DNA from 3 places in the Kocuria sp. KKT182 genome. Region 1 is predicted to be linked to each of the others. Evidence: riboswitches for the same ligand, from Rfam matches in the RefSeq annotation. Region 1 holds a riboswitch; each other region holds the start of a gene.

Region 1 (5,551 bases):
CACCAGGGTGAGGACCAGGACGATCTTGCGGCCGTACTTGTCGCCGAGGTGGCCGGCGACCACCGCGCCCAGCGGGCGGAAGAGGAAGCTGATGCCCAGGGAGGCCCACGCGACCACCTGGGCGAGGCCGGCGTTCTCCTCGGACAGCGGCGCGAAGTACAGCGGCGCCAGGACGAAGGCCGCGGCCTGGGCGTAGATGAAGAAGTCGTACCACTCGATGGTGGTGCCCACGAGGGTGCCGGCGAGGACCTTGCGCTCCTCGCGCGACATCTCGTGCCGCCCGGCCGGGGCGGAGGATGGGTGCGCCATGGGATCTCCAGGGAATCGGGGACGGCGACGTCCGCGGCGGAACCGAACGCATCATGACCGAACGTTCGGTATTGCATTGCGATACTACGGGCGGAAGTGACGCCTGTCACCCTCCGGACGGAATAATCAAACCATGTATCACTAATGTGACACAGACCACCGGGGATGGAAACCGCCGGGCCCGGCCCTCGCAGGAGGACCGGGCCCGGCGGCGCGGCAGGGGCGTCGGGGACGCCGGGATGCGGCTCAGCGGTAGAGCCGCTCCGTGGCCAGGCGCGCTCCCTCGACGAGGGACTCGAGCTTGGCCCAGGCGATCTGCGGGTGCAGGCGCCCGCCCAGACCGCAGTCGGTCGACGCGACGACGTTCTCGCGGCCCACGGCCGAGGCGAACTGCTCGATCCGGTCGGCCACCAGCTCCGGGTGCTCCACCACGTTCGTCGAGTGGGAGACCACGCCCGGGATGATCACGCGGCCCTCGGGCAGCGCGTGGTCCTTCCAGACCTTCCACTCGTGGGCGTGCCGGGCGGAGGCGCCCTCGAAGGTGTAGCCGCCGGCGTTGATGGTCAGCATCAGGTCCACGAGGTGCTTCAGCTCGAGGTCCGTGGTGTGCGGGCCGTGCCAGGAGCCCCAGCACAGGTGGAAGCGGACCTGCTCCTCGGGGATCCCCCGCAGCGCGTGGTTGAGCGCCTCGACGCGCAGCCGCGTGAACGCCAGGTAGTCCTCGACCGTGGGCTCGGGGTTGATCTGGTCCCAGGACTCCGCGATGGACGGGTCGTCGATCTGCACGGTCAGCCCGGCGTCCGTGATCGCCAGGTACTCCTCGCGCATCGCGTCGGCGCACGCGTAGACGAGCTCCTCGTCGGTCCTGTAGTACTCGTTCGTCACGCGCGCGGCGGAGCCGGGGGAGAGGGCGGCCACGAACCCGGTCTGCGCCCCGGTGGCCGCCATGGCCGCCCGGAGGTTGCGGACGTCCGAGGCCACGGCCTCCTGTCCCGTGTAGGTCAGCGGCCCGGTGATCTTGGGCTGCGTGGTCGAGGAGCGCCCGGTGAGGATGCCCGACGCCGGGTCCTCGTACGCCTCCCGGAAGCGCTCGCGGTCCCGGCGGTCCGGGAAGCTCGTGAGCACGATGTGGCCGGGCGAGGAGCGCCTCTTCTCCGTGGACGCCCACCGGTCCTCGTCGGTCGGGGTGAGCCCGCCGAGGCGGGAGAAGGAGTAGTTCCACCACGCGCCGTAGTCGACCGCGCTGGACATCGTGTGCCCGTACTCGCCGTCGTTGACCACGTCCACGCCGATCTCGCGCTGCCGGCGCACCACGTCCTCGACGCCCACGGCGAGCTCGTCGGTGAGCTGCTCGAACGTGATGGCGCCCTCGGCGTGCCGCTGGTTGGCCTCGAGCAGCCGCGGGGTCCGCGGCAGGGAGCCCACGTGGGTGGTCTGCACGTGGTCGGTGTTCTGCATGGTCATGCGTGTCCTCCTGAGGGTCTGCGGGAAGGTCGGGGGCCGGTCAGGACCAGAGCCGGCGGGAGGCGAGCTCGGCCCCGCGGGCGAGGGTCTCGAGCTTCGCCGCGGCGATCTGCGGGTGGATCCGCCCGCCCAGGCCGCAGTCGGTCGAGGCGATCACGTTCTCGCGGCCCACCTGGCGGGCGAAGCGCTCGATCCGGTCGGCCACCAGCTCCGGGTGCTCCACCACGTTGGTGGCGTGGGAGACGATCCCCGGGATGATGATCTTGCCCTCGGGCAGCTCGTGGTCCTGCCAGACCTTCCACTCGTGCTCGTGCCGGGCGTTGGCGGCCTCGAAGCTGTAGCCGCCGGCCCTGATGGAGAGCATGAGCTCCACCAGGTGCTCGAACCCGAGGTCCGTGGTGTGCGGGCCGTGCCAGGAGCCCCAGCACAGGTGGAAGCGCACCTGCTCCTCCGGGATGCCCTCGAGGGCGTAGTTGAGGGCCTCGACCCGCTTGCGGGTGAACGCGAGGTAGTCCTCCACGCCGGGCTCGGGATTGACCTGGTCCCAGTTCTCCGCGATGGACGGGTCGTCGATCTGCACGATCAGCCCGGCGTCGGTGATCGCCCGGTACTCCTCGCGCATCACCTCGGCGCAGGCGGTCAGCACCTCGTCCTCGTCCGCGTAGTGGGTGTTCTCCAGCCGCGCGCACGAGCCCGGGGACAGCGCGGCGAGGTAGCCCTCGCTCGCGCCCGTGGCCTGCAGCCCGGCCTTGAGGTTGCGGATGTCCGCCTCCAGCGCCGCGTGGCCCGTGTACTCCAGCTTCCCGGTGATCTTCGGGAACGGCGCCTGCTTGCCCGTGGTGATGCCCGAGGAGGGGTCCGCGTACGCCTCGTGGAAGAGCCGGCGGTCCCGGCGGTCCCCGAAGCTCGTCAGGACCACCCTGCCGGGCGAGGAGCGCTGCGGCTCCTGCTCCCACAGGTCCACGTCGCCGGGGGTGAGGCCCGAGATCCGGGCGAAGACGTAGTGCCACCACGCGCCGTAGTCGACCTCCGCGGCCATGACGTGGCCGTACTCGCCGTCGTTGACCACGTCGATCCCGAGCTCGCGCTGTCGGCGGACCACGTCGACCACCGAGTCCTGCAGGAGCCGGTCGTACTCCGCCTCCGGGACGGCCCCCTTCGCCCGGTTGGCCTCGAGCAGCGCCGGGGTGCGCGGGAGGGACCCGGCGTGGGTCGTGCGGATGCGGTCGGCGCTTCGCAGCATGGGTCGTGCGTCCTTTCCATCGGTCCTGGCGGTAGCACCGGAGGCGGGACGGGGATGCCGTCGCCCGGGTTGCTGCGGCGTCGTCGAGCCAGATCTCTCGGCCGCTCTGGATGGTGACCCTGTCATCCAAGCGCACCCGTGCGCGCTGCGCCATTCGGCGCCCGGATGACGGACATGACGCCGTGTGACGCGACCCGGCGCGCACTCCCGGGCGGAGCTGTCCTTCGCGAACATGGCCTGGATCACATACCGTGGCGGTGATCTGTGCCCCTCACCCCGCGGGCACGACGGACCACAGGAAGGACCCCCATGTCCCAGACGCCCCAGCAGCAGGACCTCGAGGGCCGCACGGCGCTCGTCACCGGTGGCGCGAGCGGCATCGGCCTGGCCGCCGCCCGGGCCCTCGCCGGCTCCGGCGCGCACGTGGTCGTGGCCGACGTCGACGAGGCCGGGGCGCAGCGCGTCGCGGACGAGCTCGGCGGCCGCGCGTGGGCCGTCGACCTGCTCGACACCGCGGCGCTCGCCGAGCTGAGCCTCGAGGTCGACGTGCTGGTCAACAACGCCGGCATCCAGAAGGTCGCCCCCCTCCAGGAGTTCGACCCCGCGGACTTCCACCGGATCCTGGTGCTGATGCTGGAGTCCCCGTTCCTGCTGGTGCGCGCCGCGCTGCCGCACATGTACGAGCGGGGCTGGGGGCGCGTCATCAACGTCTCCTCCGTGCACGGGCTGCGGGCGTCCCCCTACAAGAGCGCCTACGTCTCGGCGAAGCACGGCCTGGAGGGGCTGTCCAAGACCGTCGCGGTGGAGGGCGCGGCCCACGGGGTGACGAGCAACTGCATCAACCCCGGCTACGTGCGCACCCCGCTCGTCGAGAAGCAGATCGCCGACCAGGCGAGGGTGCACGGGATCCCCGAGTCCGAGGTGGTGGAGCGGATCATGCTCGGCGAGACGCCGATCAAGAAGCTCGTGGACCCGGAGGACGTCGGCAGCCTGGTCGCGTGGCTGGCCGGACCGCACGCGTCCATGGTCACCGGGGCCTCCTACACGATGGACGGCGGCTGGACGGCGCGCTGAGCCCGCCCCGGGCCGCTCAGCGGTGACCCAGCTCCCGGGAGAGCCGGTGGGCCTCCGTGAGCAGGGCCCGGCCCAGGAGCTGCCGGCGCTCGCCGCTGAACCGGGGCTCGATGCCCGTGAGGCTCAGCGCGTAGACCGGCGCGCCCGTCGCGTCGAAGACCGCGGCGGCCATGCCCCAGCTGCCCTCGACGATCAGCCCCGGGTTCACGGCGAAGCCCTCCCGCCGGACGTCCGCGAGCAGCTCCCGGATCCGCTCGGGCGTGTGCAGCGGGCCCCACTCGGCGCGGGCCCCGGCCGTGGCCGCGAGGACCCGGTCCACCTCCGCGTCCGGGAGGTGGGCCAGGACCGCCAGCCCCGCCGAGGCCACGCCGAGCGGCAGCCGCAGCCCCTCGTAGAGGACGTGGGAGCGGATGGGGAAGGCGCCCTCCACGCGCGCCAGGCAGACCGTCTCCAGCCCGCGGCGGACCGAGAGGAACGCACTCTCGCCGGTGGCCTCCGCGAGCCGGCGCAGCGAGGGCCCGGCCAGCTCCCGGATCGGATAGCGGTGGGCCGCCACCGCGCCCAGCACGTACAGCTCGGGGCCCAGCTGCCAGGCCCCGGTCCCGGCGTCGCGGTCCACGAGGCCCTCCTCGGCCAGTCCCGTGAGCAGCCGGTGCACAGTGGGGCGGGTCAGCCCGGTCTCGGCGGCGAGCTCCGCCACCGTGCTGCCCCGTTCCCGCCCCGCGACGGCCCGCAGCAGCTGCCCCACCCGGTGGACCACCTGGGTCCCCTGGCCCGTCGTCCGCTCCTGTCCCATGACTCCACTATATGGACAGTCAGGGGACGAATGGCCGGATGCTGAGGAGAAGCGCCGTCGTGCCGCCGGATCTGTTGACCGGCATGTGGAGGCTCCCTAGATTGAGTGCTGGGTCACAGTCCGACGAGAGGAAGGGACAAGGGTGTCCAAGGTCAGAGACAACGCCGCCGAGCTGCTGGCGGAGAGCCTGCGGGACGGCATGACGCTCGCCGTGGGCGGGTTCGGGCTGAGCGGGATCCCCCGGGATCTCATCGACGCGGTGCGGGACTCCGGGGTCACGGACCTCACGGTGGTCTCCAACAACATGGGCGTGGACGGCAAGGGCCTCGGGGTCCTGCTCGAGAACCGCCAGGTGAAGAAGGTCCTCGCCTCCTACGTGGGCGAGAACAAGCTGTTCGCCCAGCAGTACCTGGACGGCGAGCTCGAGGTCGAGTTCAACCCCCAGGGCACCCTCGCCGAGCGGCTCCGAGCCGGCGGCGCGGGCATCCCCGCCTTCTACACGAAGACCGGGGTCGGCACCCTCGTGGCCGAGGGCAAGCCGCACGCCGAGTTCGACGGCGAGACCTACGTGCAGGAGCGCGGCATCGTCGCCGACATCGCCCTGGTCCACGCCCACACCGGGGACGCCGACGGCAACCTCGTCTACCGCTACACCGCGCGCAACT
Region 2 (5,551 bases), 1.3 Mb from region 1:
TGCGCCTCCACGAGGAGGGGCTCGGACTCGGAGCGGGCCAGGTCCACGGCGCGCCGCAGGGTGGCGAGCAGCGCCACGAGGTCGTTGCCGTCCACGCGCTCGCCGGCCATGCCGTAGCCGACCGCCTTGTGGGCGAGGCTCGGGGCCGCGGACTGCTGGGACAGGGGCACGGAGATCGCGTAGCCGTTGTTCTGCACGAAGAACACGACCGGCAGCTTGAACACGGCCGCGAAGTTCAGGGCCTCGTGGAAGTCGCCCTCGCTGGTGGCGCCGTCCCCGCACATCGCCAGGACCACGGTGTCCTCGCCGCGCAGCTTGGCGGCGTGGGCCACGCCCACCGCGTGCAGCAGCTGGGTGGTGAGCGGGGTCGACTGGATGCCCACGTGGTGCTCGTGCGGGTCGTAGCCGCTGTGCCACTCGCCGCGGAAGATCGCCATGACCTGCATCGGGTCCACGCCCTTGGTCATGACCGCCACGGTGTCCCGGTAGGTGGGGAACAGCCAGTCGCCCTCCTCGAGGCACAGGGCGGCCGCCACCTGGCAGGCCTCCTGGCCGTGGCTGGACGGGTAGACGGCCATCCGGCCCTGGCGGACCAGCGCGGAGTTCTGGTCGTTGACCCGCCGCCCGACCACCAGCTTCTCGTAGGCGCCCAGCAGGACGTCCGGGGCCGGCAGCGGGTACTCGTGGCCGGGGCCGGTGCCCTGCTCCTCGGGGGCGAGCAGCCGCCCGCTCGGGTCGACCATGCGGATCTCGCCGCGGGCCGGGAGCATGTACTGCTCCGGTGTGATGCCGAAGCTCTGGGAGGCCCGGAGGATCGGGTCCTCGGGGGTCTCGACGGTCTGGCTCATGGTGTCCCCTCGGTCGGTCCCCGGTGCGGCCGCGGTCCGGGGAGGGCAGGAAGGTGGTGCGGCTCTGTCTCCCCAGTATGGGAACCGGGCATGGTTCGTATCCACAGAGCGGGGAAAATGCAGAAGTCTGAGACGGACAGTGCACCGCGCGTGGACGACATGTTCTAGTGTGGCGTGGAGCACACGCATTCGTCCGACACGTTCCGGGCCCCGCGCCCGACCCGCCCCGAAGGAGCCCGCCGTGCCCTCGACCCCCGTGCCGCTGGACGAGACCGACCGGAAGATCCTCGCGGAGCTGTCCCGAGACGCGAGGCAGTCCGTGACGGCGATCGCCGCGGCCGTGCACGTCTCCCGCGCCCACGCCTACGCCCGGATCAACCGGCTCCGGGACGAGGGGGTGATCCTGCGCTTCAGCACCGTGATCGACCCGGTCCGGGCGGGCCTGCAGGCCTCCGCGTACGTGACGCTCAAGCTCCAGCAGAACACCTGGCGGGAGCTGTGCGCCCAGCTCCAGGCGATCCCCGCCGTGCACCACATCGCCCTGGTGGGCGGGAACTTCGACGTCATGCTCCTCGTGCGGGCCGTGGACACCGTGCACCTGCGGCAGGTGATCTTCGAGCACGTCCAGCAGCTGCCCGGCGTGGTGGACACCCAGACGTTCCTGATCTTCGAGGACATCGACACCCGGGCCTGACGCGCCGGCCCCGCGCCGGGCCCGGCGCGCACGGCCGGCGTCACGAACCGTCACGGTCGTCATCTTCCGACGCGGAGGGACACCCACTACCTCTGCGCATAGTGTTGTTCCAGCTTCACGAGACGTGACCGCCAAGCTCCGACTTGGTCACGCACCAACCCCATGCTCATTGGGTGGTTCGGATGAGGAAGCGGCCTGCATCTTCCGCGGCGTGCCCACCGGGCCCGCGCGGATGACCGGTGCGGGTAAGAGCAAGGCACAGGAGCAGCGCCATGTCCATCCCCGTGACCGACCACGACCTCGCGACCCGGCAGATCCACGCCGGCACCCACGACCAGGTCGTCCAGCGCACCCTGACGGTGCCGATCTACCAGACCGCGGCCTTCGAGTTCCCGGACTACGAGGCGGCCCGGCAGATGTTCGCCCAGACCCGGGCAGGCTTCACCTACACGCGCACCGGCAACCCCACGGTGGCCGTGCTCGAGCAGCGGATCAGCGACCTCGAGGGCGGCGCGGGCGCCGTGGCGACCGGCTCGGGCCAGTCCGCCGTGGCCGTGGCGCTGCTGGCCCTGCTCGGCCAGGGCGCCGGGAAGCATCTCGTGGCCTCCGAGAAGCTCTACGGGGGCACGGTGGACCTGCTCACCGACTCCTTCGCGGACTACGGCATCGAGGTCTCCTTCGTGGACCCCACCGCCCCGGGGGCGTGGGCCGCGGCCGTGCGCCCCGACACCCGCGCGTTCCTGCTCGAGTCCATCGGCAACCCGCTGGCCACCCTCCCGGACCTGCCCGGGATCGCCGACGTCGCCCGGACCGCCGGCGTGCCCGTCGTCGTCGACAACACCCTCGCGTCCCCGGCCCTGTACCGGCCGCTGGAGAAGGGCGCGGACATCGTGGTGCACTCGGCCACCAAGTTCCTGGGCGGGCACGGCAACGCGCTCGCCGGGGCGGTCGTGGACGGCGGGACCTTCGACTGGTCCGCCCGGCCGGACAAGTGGCCGCAGTTCACCCAGGCCCGCGCCCGCTGGGGCGGACTCAGCCTCGTCGACAAGTGCGCCGCCGCCAGCCCCTACCTGCACCTGGTCCGGGCGAAGTACGTGCACGACCTCGGCACCACGCTCTCCCCGTTCAACGCCAGCCAGATCCTGCAGGGCACCGAGACCCTCGACCTGCGCGTGGCCCGCCACACGGCCTCGGCGCTGGCGGTGGCCGAGTTCCTGGCCGGGCACCCCGCCGTCGCCCGCGTCCACCACCCCGGCGTGCCCGGGGACCCCGGCGCCGGGATCGCGGCCCGGGACTTCCCGCGCGGGACCGGCTCCGTGTTCTCCTTCGACCTCGCCGCCCCGGACGGCGCCGTGGGCCCGTTCATCGACGCGCTCCGGCTGTTCAAGCTGGTCGCCAACATCGGGGACACCCGCAGCCTCGTGGCCCACCCGGCGGCCATGACCCACTGCCGCCTGACCCCCGAGCAGCGCCGGGCCGGCGGGATCGCCGAGACCACGATCCGGCTCTCGATCGGCCTCGAGTCCCCCCAGGACCTCGTGGCCGACCTCGGCCAGGCCCTCGACACCGTCGTCACCGCCGTCCAGACCACCCGGAAGTGAGCCCCGCCATGACGTCCCCCACCGAGACCCGCACCCGCCACCGGGGCTTCACGACCACCGCCGTCCACGCCGGCCAGGAGCCCGACCCGCTGACCGGGGCGGTCATCCCGCCGATCTACCAGACCTCCACGTTCGCCCAGGACGGGATCAACGTGCTGCGCGCCGGGCACGAGTACAGCCGCGGCTCCAACCCCACCCGCAGCGGCTTCGAGGAGCAGCTCGCGGCCCTGGAGCGCGGCGAGCGGGGGTTCGCGTTCGCCTCGGGGATCGCGGCAGAGGACGCCCTGCTGCGCGCCGTGCTGCGCCCGGGCGACCACATCGTGCTCGGCGCCGACGGCTACGGCGGCACCAACCGGCTGATCACCCGGGTCCTCGCCCCGTGGGACATCGGGCACACGCCCGTGGAGATCACGGACCTCGACGCCGTCCGGGCGGCCGTGCGCCCCGGCGCCACGAAGGTGCTGTGGCTCGAGACGCCGTCCAACCCGCTGCTCGGCATCGCCGACGTCGCGGCGTGGGCGCAGCTGGCCCGGGACGCCGGGGCGCTGCTCGTCGTCGACAACACCTTCGCGTCCCCGTACCTGCAGACCCCCCTCGAGCTCGGCGCGCACGCCGTGGTGCACTCCACCACGAAGTACATCGGGGGGCACTCGGACGTGCTCGGCGGCGCCGTGGTCGTGGGCGCGGCCCAGTGGCGCGGGGCCCCGCTCGCCGAGGCGGTCGGCTTCCAGCAGTTCGCCGCCGGCGCCGTGGCGGGCCCCCAGGACAGCTACCTGGCCGCCCGCGGGCTCAAGACCCTGAGCCTGCGGATGGAGCGCCACCAGGACAACGCGCAGCGGATCGCCGAGTGGCTCCTGGAGCGCCCCGAGGTCGCGCAGGTGCTCTACCCCGGGCTGCCCGGGCACCCCGGCCACGCGCTCGCCGCCGCGCAGATGCGCGGGTTCGGCGGCATGGTCTCCTTCCGGCTGACCGGCGGGGAGGCCGCGGCCCGTGCGGTGGCGGAGGGCACCCGGCTGTACTCGCTGTCGGTGAGCCTGGGCGGGGTGGAGTCCCTGATCTGCTACCCCTCGGAGATGACGCACGCCTCCGTGAAGGGCACCGCGCTGGCCGTGCCCGTGGACCTGGTGCGGCTCTCGGTGGGCATCGAGGACGTCGAGGACCAGCTGGAGGACCTCGAGCGCGCGCTCGCCGCCTGACCGGTCTTTTCCGCCCGGTCGGCTGCGCCGCCGGCGCCGCCGGCGGCGCCGGTTCCGCCGGGTCAGCGGGCCGCGCCCGGTCCGCCCCCTGGGTCCGGCCTGACGGATGCGTCCGGCTCCGGCCAGGCCGGAGCCGGATCCTCCCGGCCGAGGAGCAGCCGGCGGACCAGGTGCACGAGCATGGCAGTGAACACCATCGCCCAGGCGCTCAGGGCCACCCACAGCCAGACGGCCCCGACCAGACCCACGATCGGCAGGTCGTCCGCGCGGCCCAGATAGATGCTGGCCACGGCGTACATCCCCAGCGGGAAGACCACACTCCACAGCGAGGACTCGTAGCGCAGCGGCACCCGGTGCACGCGGTGGCGCCACCACCCGGCCGCCACCAGGGCCGGGATCAACCAGGTGGCGAACGCCCAGAAGACCAGGCCCAGACCCGCCACGAGCCCGCGGACCACGGCGACCATCGGGGTGTCGGACATCTCCACGATCCGGGATGCCGCCAGCACGGTGATGGCGCACGCGCCCATCGCCACCCAGTACGGCGGGGTCAGGTCGACCGGCCGCAGCGGATAGAGCATCATGCGCAGCGTCACGAGCACGCCCGCCGCGGCGTAGAGGAACAGCCCCACGGACCAGCCGGCGACCGCGACGACGGAGAGCACGTGCCGCCAGGCGTCGCTGCCCACCACCGGGTCCAGGGCCGCGGCGGCCACGGCCACGGACTGGCTGGCCACCACCCAGATGAACCAGGTCCCGTTGGCGGTGCTGACCACGGGGCGGGTGCGCCGGGAGAGCACCGCGCTCCACGGGACCACGTAGCCGAGGCCCAGCCATACCGCCCCGGCGAGTCCTAGGAGCGCGGCCGTGGCCCCGTGCCAGCCCGTCGTCGCGAGCCGGGACGCCAGCACGTTCGTGCCGGCCACGAAGGTGAAGAAGCCGAACGCGCGGCGAGGGTCGAGGAACTCCACGACGAACTCTCGCCGGAAGACGGCGAACCGCCAGACGGTGAGCAGGCACAGCGCCGCCCAGCTGCCCGCGCACACCGCGAGCAGGGCCGTGGACAGCGCGGCGAAGCCCTGCATCTGCAGGCCCACCGAGAGGATGCCGCTGGCCATGACGAGGGCGAAGTAACCGGGCGCCAGGCCGCGGACGCCGCCGAGGACACGTTGTCGGAGCGATTCGGCCACCTGCCCAGGCTACCGGGGCCCC
Region 3 (5,551 bases), 1.8 Mb from region 1:
TGGCGGATCGCGAGGTTCTGCGCCTGGCCCCACGCGAGCTGCTCGGCGCTGGACTGGGCGCACGCGGCGACCACCGCGCACGCCCGGACCCGGTCCGGGTGGGTCACGGCCCACTCCAGGGCGCGGGCCCCGCCCATGGAGCCGCCGATGACCAGGCGCCAGGCGTCGATGCCGAGGGCGTCGGCCAGCGCCGCCTCGGCGTGCACGGAGTCCCGGACGGTGATGAGCGGGAAGCGGGAGCCCCAGGGGCGGCCCTCGGGGTCCACGCTCGGCGGCGCGGGGGTCGCCGGGCCCGTGGACCCGTAGCAGCCGCCCACGATGTTGGTGCAGACCACGAACCACCGGTCCGTGTCGATGGCGGCGCCGGGGCCGATCAGGCCCTCCCACCAGCCGCCGCTCTCGGCGGCGCGCCGCTCGGCCTCGGGGGCGCCGGGGCGGGCCCGGCCGGCCGCCACGTGGGTGTCCCCGGTGAGGGCGTGCTCGACGAGCACCGCGTTGGAGGCGTCCGGCGCGAGCGTCCCCCACGTCTCGTAGGCGATCCGGACGTCGGGCAGCCGGAAGCCCGACTCGAGCTCCAGCTCGCCGATCCCGGCGACCCGCGGCACGCCGTCCTCGCGGACGGCGGTCCCGGCGCCGGAGCCCCTCACGACCGTCACGGTCACTCCTGTCCTCCCTGCGCGGCCGCGGCCGCGGCGAAGCCCTGCTCCAGGTCCGCCAGGATGTCGTCGATGTGCTCCAGGCCCACGGACAGGCGCACGAAGCCGGGCTCCACGCCGGCGGCCAGCTGCTCCTCGGGCAGGAGCTGGCTGTGCGTGGTGGACGCGGGGTGGATCACGAGGGAGCGCACGTCGCCGATGTTGGCGACGTTCGAGTGCAGGGTCAGGGCGTCCACGAAGGCGGCCCCGGCCTCCCGGCCGCCGTCGAGGACGAAGCCCAGGATCGACCCGGCGCCCCGGGGCGCGTACTTCTGCGCCCGCTCGTGCCACGGGGAGGACTCCAGCCCGGCCCAGGACACCGAGCGCACGTCCTCGCGGGCCTCGAGCCAGCGGGCCACCGTCCCGGCGTTGGCCACGTGCCGCTCCATCCGCAGGGACAGCGTCTCGATGCCCTGCTCGATGAGGAACGCGTTGAACGGGGAGATCGCCGAGCCGAGGTCGCGCAGCAGCTGCACCCTGGCCTTGAGGATGTAGGACAGGTTGACGCCGAAGGGCCCCTCCGCGCCCAGGGCCTCGGCGTAGACGAGGCCGCCGTAGGACTCGTCCGGCTGGTTGAAGCCGGGGAAGCGGTCCGGGTAGCGGCCGTAGTCGAAGGCCCCGGAGTCCACGATCACGCCGCCGATGGCCGTGCCGTGCCCGCCGAGGAACTTGGTGGCCGAGTGCACCACGACGTCCGCGCCCCAGCGCAGGGGCTGGACGAGGTAGGGGGTCGCCACGGTGTTGTCCACGATGAGCGGGACCTCGTGGTCGTGGGCGATCCCGGAGACCGTCTCGATGTCGAGGACGTCGTTGCGCGGGTTCGGGATCGTCTCGGCGAAGAAGGCCTTCGTGTTCGGCCGGACCGCCCGCCGCCACGCCTCGGGATCGTCGGGGTCGGAGACGAAGGTGGTCTCGATGCCGAGCTTGGGCAGCGTGAACTTGAAGAGGTTGTAGGTCCCGCCGTACAGGCTGGGGCTGGCCACGAGGTGGTCCCCCGCGCCGGCGACGTTGAGCACGGCGAACGTCGTCGCCGACTGCCCCGCGCTGAGCATGAGGGCGCCCACGCCGCCCTCCAGGGCGGCGATCCGGTTCTCCACGACCTCCGTGGTCGGGTTGCCGATCCGCGTGTAGATCGGGCCGAGCTCGGCGAGCGCGAAGCGGTCGGCGGCGGCCTGGGCGTCGGGGAAGACGAAGGACGTGGTCTGGTGGATCGGCAGGGCGCGCGAGCCGGTGACCGGGTCGGGGCTCTGCCCCGCGTGGATCTGCCGGGTCTCGAAGGCCCAGCCCCCGGGGTTCTCGGGGGTGGGGCGCTCGGCCGCGGCCACGTCGGTGCGGGCGGCGGAGGCGTCGGTGCTGGAGGCGGGGAGATCGGACATGCCGTGGGACTCCTTGTGGATCTCAGGGGTCCCGTCCCGGCCGAGGCGGTGCGGCCGGGAACGGCCGGGCGCCGGGGACCCGCGCTTGCTCGCTCGCCGGTCGCGAGGAGCCTGGTCTTCACCCAGGGCACCCCACCGCGGTGGAGGGTTGCCGGCCAGCTAGCTGGGGCTTGGACGCTGGCGCTCATGACCTGGACAGCATTCTCCGGATCAGGCCCGCACGGCGTCAAGCCGGGGCCGGGCGTGACGCCCCGCCCGGGGGTGTCGCCCGCACGGTGCCCGGCGCGTCGCGGACCGATTTGGAGACGAAACTCACAGGGTGCCACGATGTGCCCATGAGAGTCGACCACGTGTCCTACGCCTGCCGCCCGGAGGGCCTGGAGGCCACCACCGAGCGCATCGCCGACCAGCTCGGGATCGAACCGGTCAAGGGCGGGGTGCACCCCCGTTTCGGCACCCGCAACATGATCCTGCCGCTCACGAACCACCAGTACGTGGAGGTCGTCGAGGTCCTCCAGCACCCGGCGGCGGAGAAGGCGCCCTTCGGCCAGGCCGTGCGCGCGCGGTCCGCCGCCGGCGGCGGCTGGCTGGGCTGGGTCGTGGAGGTCGAGGACCTCGCCCCCTTCGAGCAGCGCCTGGGGCGCCGCTCCGTGCCCGGCCACCGGGTGTTCCCGGACGGCCGGTGCCTCGAGTGGCACCAGATCGGCGTCAAGGGCCTGATCGCCGATCCGCAGCTGCCGTTCATGATCCACTTCGACTCCGCCCCGGAGATGCACCCGTCCCAGGCGCGGATCACGGACGTCGGGCTCGCGGGGATGACCATCGCCGGTGCCCCGGAACGGGTCGCCGAGTGGCTGGGCGCCCCCGTCGAGACCGCGCTCGAGGACCTCGAGGTCGACTGGCGCTATCCGGACGGCACCCCCGGGGTGCTCTCCGTCTCGTTCAGCACCCCGGACGGCGCCGTCACCATCTGAGACCGGGCACCGCGGGGCGGGGCTCAGCCCAGCAGCCGGGCTGCCCCGAGGAAGCCGACGGCGTCCAGCAGGAAGTGCGCGACGACGAGAGGCATCACCCGGCCGGTGCGCCGGTAGAGCTCCGCGAAGACGAGGCCCATCACCACGTTGCCGAGGAAGGGCCCGATCCCCTGGTAGAGGTGGTAGCTGCCGCGGAACAGGGCCGTGACCACCAGCACCACGGGCCAGCTCCACCCGATGCGGGTCAGCCGGTCGGTCAGGAACGCGACCACCACGACCTCCTCGACCAGGGCGTGGCGCACGGCCGAGAGCAGCAGCACGGGCACCGTCCACCAGTGCGCGGCGAGCCCGGACGTGGTCACCTCCGCGGTGACGCCCAGGGCCCGGCCGGCGCCGTAGAGCGCCAGCGTGCCCAGGCCCATGAGCAGGAAGAGCACGGTGCCGAGGCCCAGGTCCGGGAGGGGCATCCGGGCGTCGAGGCCGATCCGCCGGCGGACCGTGCCCAGCGCCCCGGCGGAGCCGGCGAGCAGGTAGAGCGCGAGCAGCACCGGCACCAGGTCCAGGGCGATCCCGGTGAGCTGGCGCAGCAGGTCGATGAGGGGCTGCGGGCTCAGCGGCGGGTTCATCGTGGCCTGCGCCTCGGAGAGCGGTCCGCGCGCCAGGTGCTCGGCGAGGGACAGCACCGCCCAGAGGGCCGAGGCGCCCAGGGACACCCCGAGCACCAGGAGCACCTGCACCCACAGGTCGGCGCGGGTGGAGCCGAAGGCGGGCGGTCGCGGGGCGAGGTGGGCAGGGGTGCTCATGCGGCCATTCTGGCACCGGCCCGCCGGCCGCCCCGTGCAGCCCGCGCCGGGCGCCCCCGGGCCCGCCCGGACCGCCCCTCCCCACCCGGGACGTCTTCCCTAGGATGGGGACCATGACTGTCCTTCCCCCGCAGATCCGCCAGCAGCCCGTCGAGCGCGCTTTCCACGGCCACGTGTTCTCCGACCCGTACGAGTGGATGCGGGACAAGGACTCCCCCGAGGTGCTGGCCCACCTCACCGCGGAGAACGAGTACGCGGAGTCCGCCACCGTCCACCTCACGGGCCTGCGGGAGACGATCTTCGGGGAGATCAAGGACCGCACCCAGGAGACCGACCTGTCCGTGCCCAGCCGGCGCGGCGCCTGGTGGTACTTCGCCCGCACCGTGGAGGGCGGCGCGCACCAGGTGTTCTGCCGGGTCCCGGCCGTGACCACCGGCGACGTGCTGGCGGACTGGACCCCGCCTGTCGTCGAGCCCGGCACCCCCATGGCCGGGGAGCAGGTGCTCCTCGACGCCAACGCGGAGGCCGCGAAGCACGAGTTCTACTCCCTGGGCAGCTTCGACGTCTCCGAGGACGGGGAGCTGCTGGCCTGGGCCGAGGACGTCACCGGCGACGAGCGCTTCACCCTGCGGGTCCGGGACCTCACCACGGGGGCGCTGCTCGCCGACGAGATCCCCGGGACGTTCTACGGGTCCTTCCTCACCCCGGACGCGCGCGCCGTGTACTACACGGTGGTGGACGAGTCCTGGCGCCCCCACCAGCTGCGCCGGCACGAGCTGGGCACCCCGGTGGCCGAGGACGTCGTCGTCCACGAGGAGGCCGACCCCGGCCTGTGGCTCGGGGCGGGCCTGTCCGCGGACCGGCGCTGGATCGTGGTGGAGGCCATGTGCTCCGAGTTCTCGGAGCAGCTCATCCAGCCGGTCGCGGACCCGGCCGCGCCGCTGCGGGTGGTGCTGCCCCGCACCGACCGGGTGCTCTACGAGGCGGAGCCCCTGCTGCTGGACGGGCGGGAGCAGATCCTGCTGACCCACGACCACGAGGCCCCGAACTCCCGGATCTCCCTCATGGACCCGGCCGACCTCGGCCGCCCGGTCGCGGAGGTGGCCCTGCGCGACGTCGTGCCGGCCTCGGACACCGTCCGCGTCAACGGCTGCGCCGTGACGGCCACCCACCTGGTGGTCTCCGTCCGGGCGGACACCACGCTGCGGGTCCGGCTGCTCCCGCTCGCCGGGCTGGGCACGGACGCCCAGGCCGCCCCCGTGGAACCGGCCTTCGCCGAGGAGCTCTACACCGCGAGCGTCTCCGCCGCGGAGCACGACGCCCCCGTGGTGCGCCTGTCCTACACGTCCTTCACGACGCCCCCGCGCGTCTACGACCTCTTCGTGGCGGGCGCCACCGGGGACGACGGCGCACTGCCCGCCGAGCCGCTGCTGCGGCGCGAGGCCACGGTGCTCGGCGGCTACGACCCCGCCGACTACGCGGTGGAGCGGGACTGGGCCACCGCGGCGGACGGGACCCGCATCCCCGTCTCCCTGGTCCGCCGCGCCGACCTCGACCTCTCCGTGCCGGCACCGGTGCTGCAGTACGCCTACGGCTCCTACGAGCACAGCACCGACCCCGCGTTCTCGGTCTCCCGGCTGTCCCTGCTGGACCGCGGCGTGGTCTGGGCCGTGGCCCACGTGCGCGGCGGCGGGGAGCTGGGG

The links. Region 1 has a riboswitch for S-adenosylmethionine ahead of ACZ2G1_RS08875 (cobalamin-independent methionine synthase II family protein). Riboswitches for the same ligand answer to the same signal wherever they lie in the genome.
Region 2: it holds a riboswitch for S-adenosylmethionine, as region 1 does, so the genes downstream of both, ACZ2G1_RS15230 (O-acetylhomoserine aminocarboxypropyltransferase/cysteine synthase family protein) here and ACZ2G1_RS08875 (cobalamin-independent methionine synthase II family protein) in region 1, are expected to answer to the same signal.
Region 3: it holds a riboswitch for S-adenosylmethionine, as region 1 does, so the genes downstream of both, ACZ2G1_RS00295 (bifunctional o-acetylhomoserine/o-acetylserine sulfhydrylase) here and ACZ2G1_RS08875 (cobalamin-independent methionine synthase II family protein) in region 1, are expected to answer to the same signal.

The regions. Positions count from the first base shown of each region.
Region 1 is NZ_CM145757.1:1,917,802-1,923,352, reverse strand. Features, by position in the region: gene ACZ2G1_RS08885 (MFS transporter) at 1-309, opposite strand, end outside; gene ACZ2G1_RS08880 (cobalamin-independent methionine synthase II family protein) at 556-1,773, opposite strand; gene ACZ2G1_RS08875 (cobalamin-independent methionine synthase II family protein) at 1,814-3,016, opposite strand; SAM riboswitch class I at 3,030-3,133, opposite strand; gene ACZ2G1_RS08870 (3-hydroxybutyrate dehydrogenase) at 3,326-4,090, shown strand; gene ACZ2G1_RS08865 (IclR family transcriptional regulator) at 4,107-4,886, opposite strand; gene ACZ2G1_RS08860 (CoA transferase subunit A) at 5,029-5,551, shown strand, end outside.
Region 2 is NZ_CM145757.1:3,266,896-3,272,446, forward strand. Features, by position in the region: gene ACZ2G1_RS15220 (thiamine pyrophosphate-dependent enzyme) at 1-848, opposite strand, end outside; gene ACZ2G1_RS15225 (Lrp/AsnC family transcriptional regulator) at 1,090-1,542, shown strand; SAM riboswitch class IV at 1,656-1,777, shown strand; gene ACZ2G1_RS15230 (O-acetylhomoserine aminocarboxypropyltransferase/cysteine synthase family protein) at 1,815-3,143, shown strand; gene ACZ2G1_RS15235 (cystathionine gamma-synthase) at 3,152-4,339, shown strand; gene ACZ2G1_RS15240 (tellurite resistance/C4-dicarboxylate transporter family protein) at 4,402-5,529, opposite strand.
Region 3 is NZ_CM145757.1:72,730-78,280, reverse strand. Features, by position in the region: gene metX (homoserine O-acetyltransferase MetX) at 1-662, opposite strand, end outside; gene ACZ2G1_RS00295 (bifunctional o-acetylhomoserine/o-acetylserine sulfhydrylase) at 659-2,071, opposite strand; SAM riboswitch class IV at 2,148-2,263, opposite strand; gene ACZ2G1_RS00290 (VOC family protein) at 2,407-3,045, shown strand; gene ACZ2G1_RS00285 (CPBP family intramembrane glutamic endopeptidase) at 3,069-3,848, opposite strand; gene ACZ2G1_RS00280 (S9 family peptidase) at 3,962-5,551, shown strand, end outside.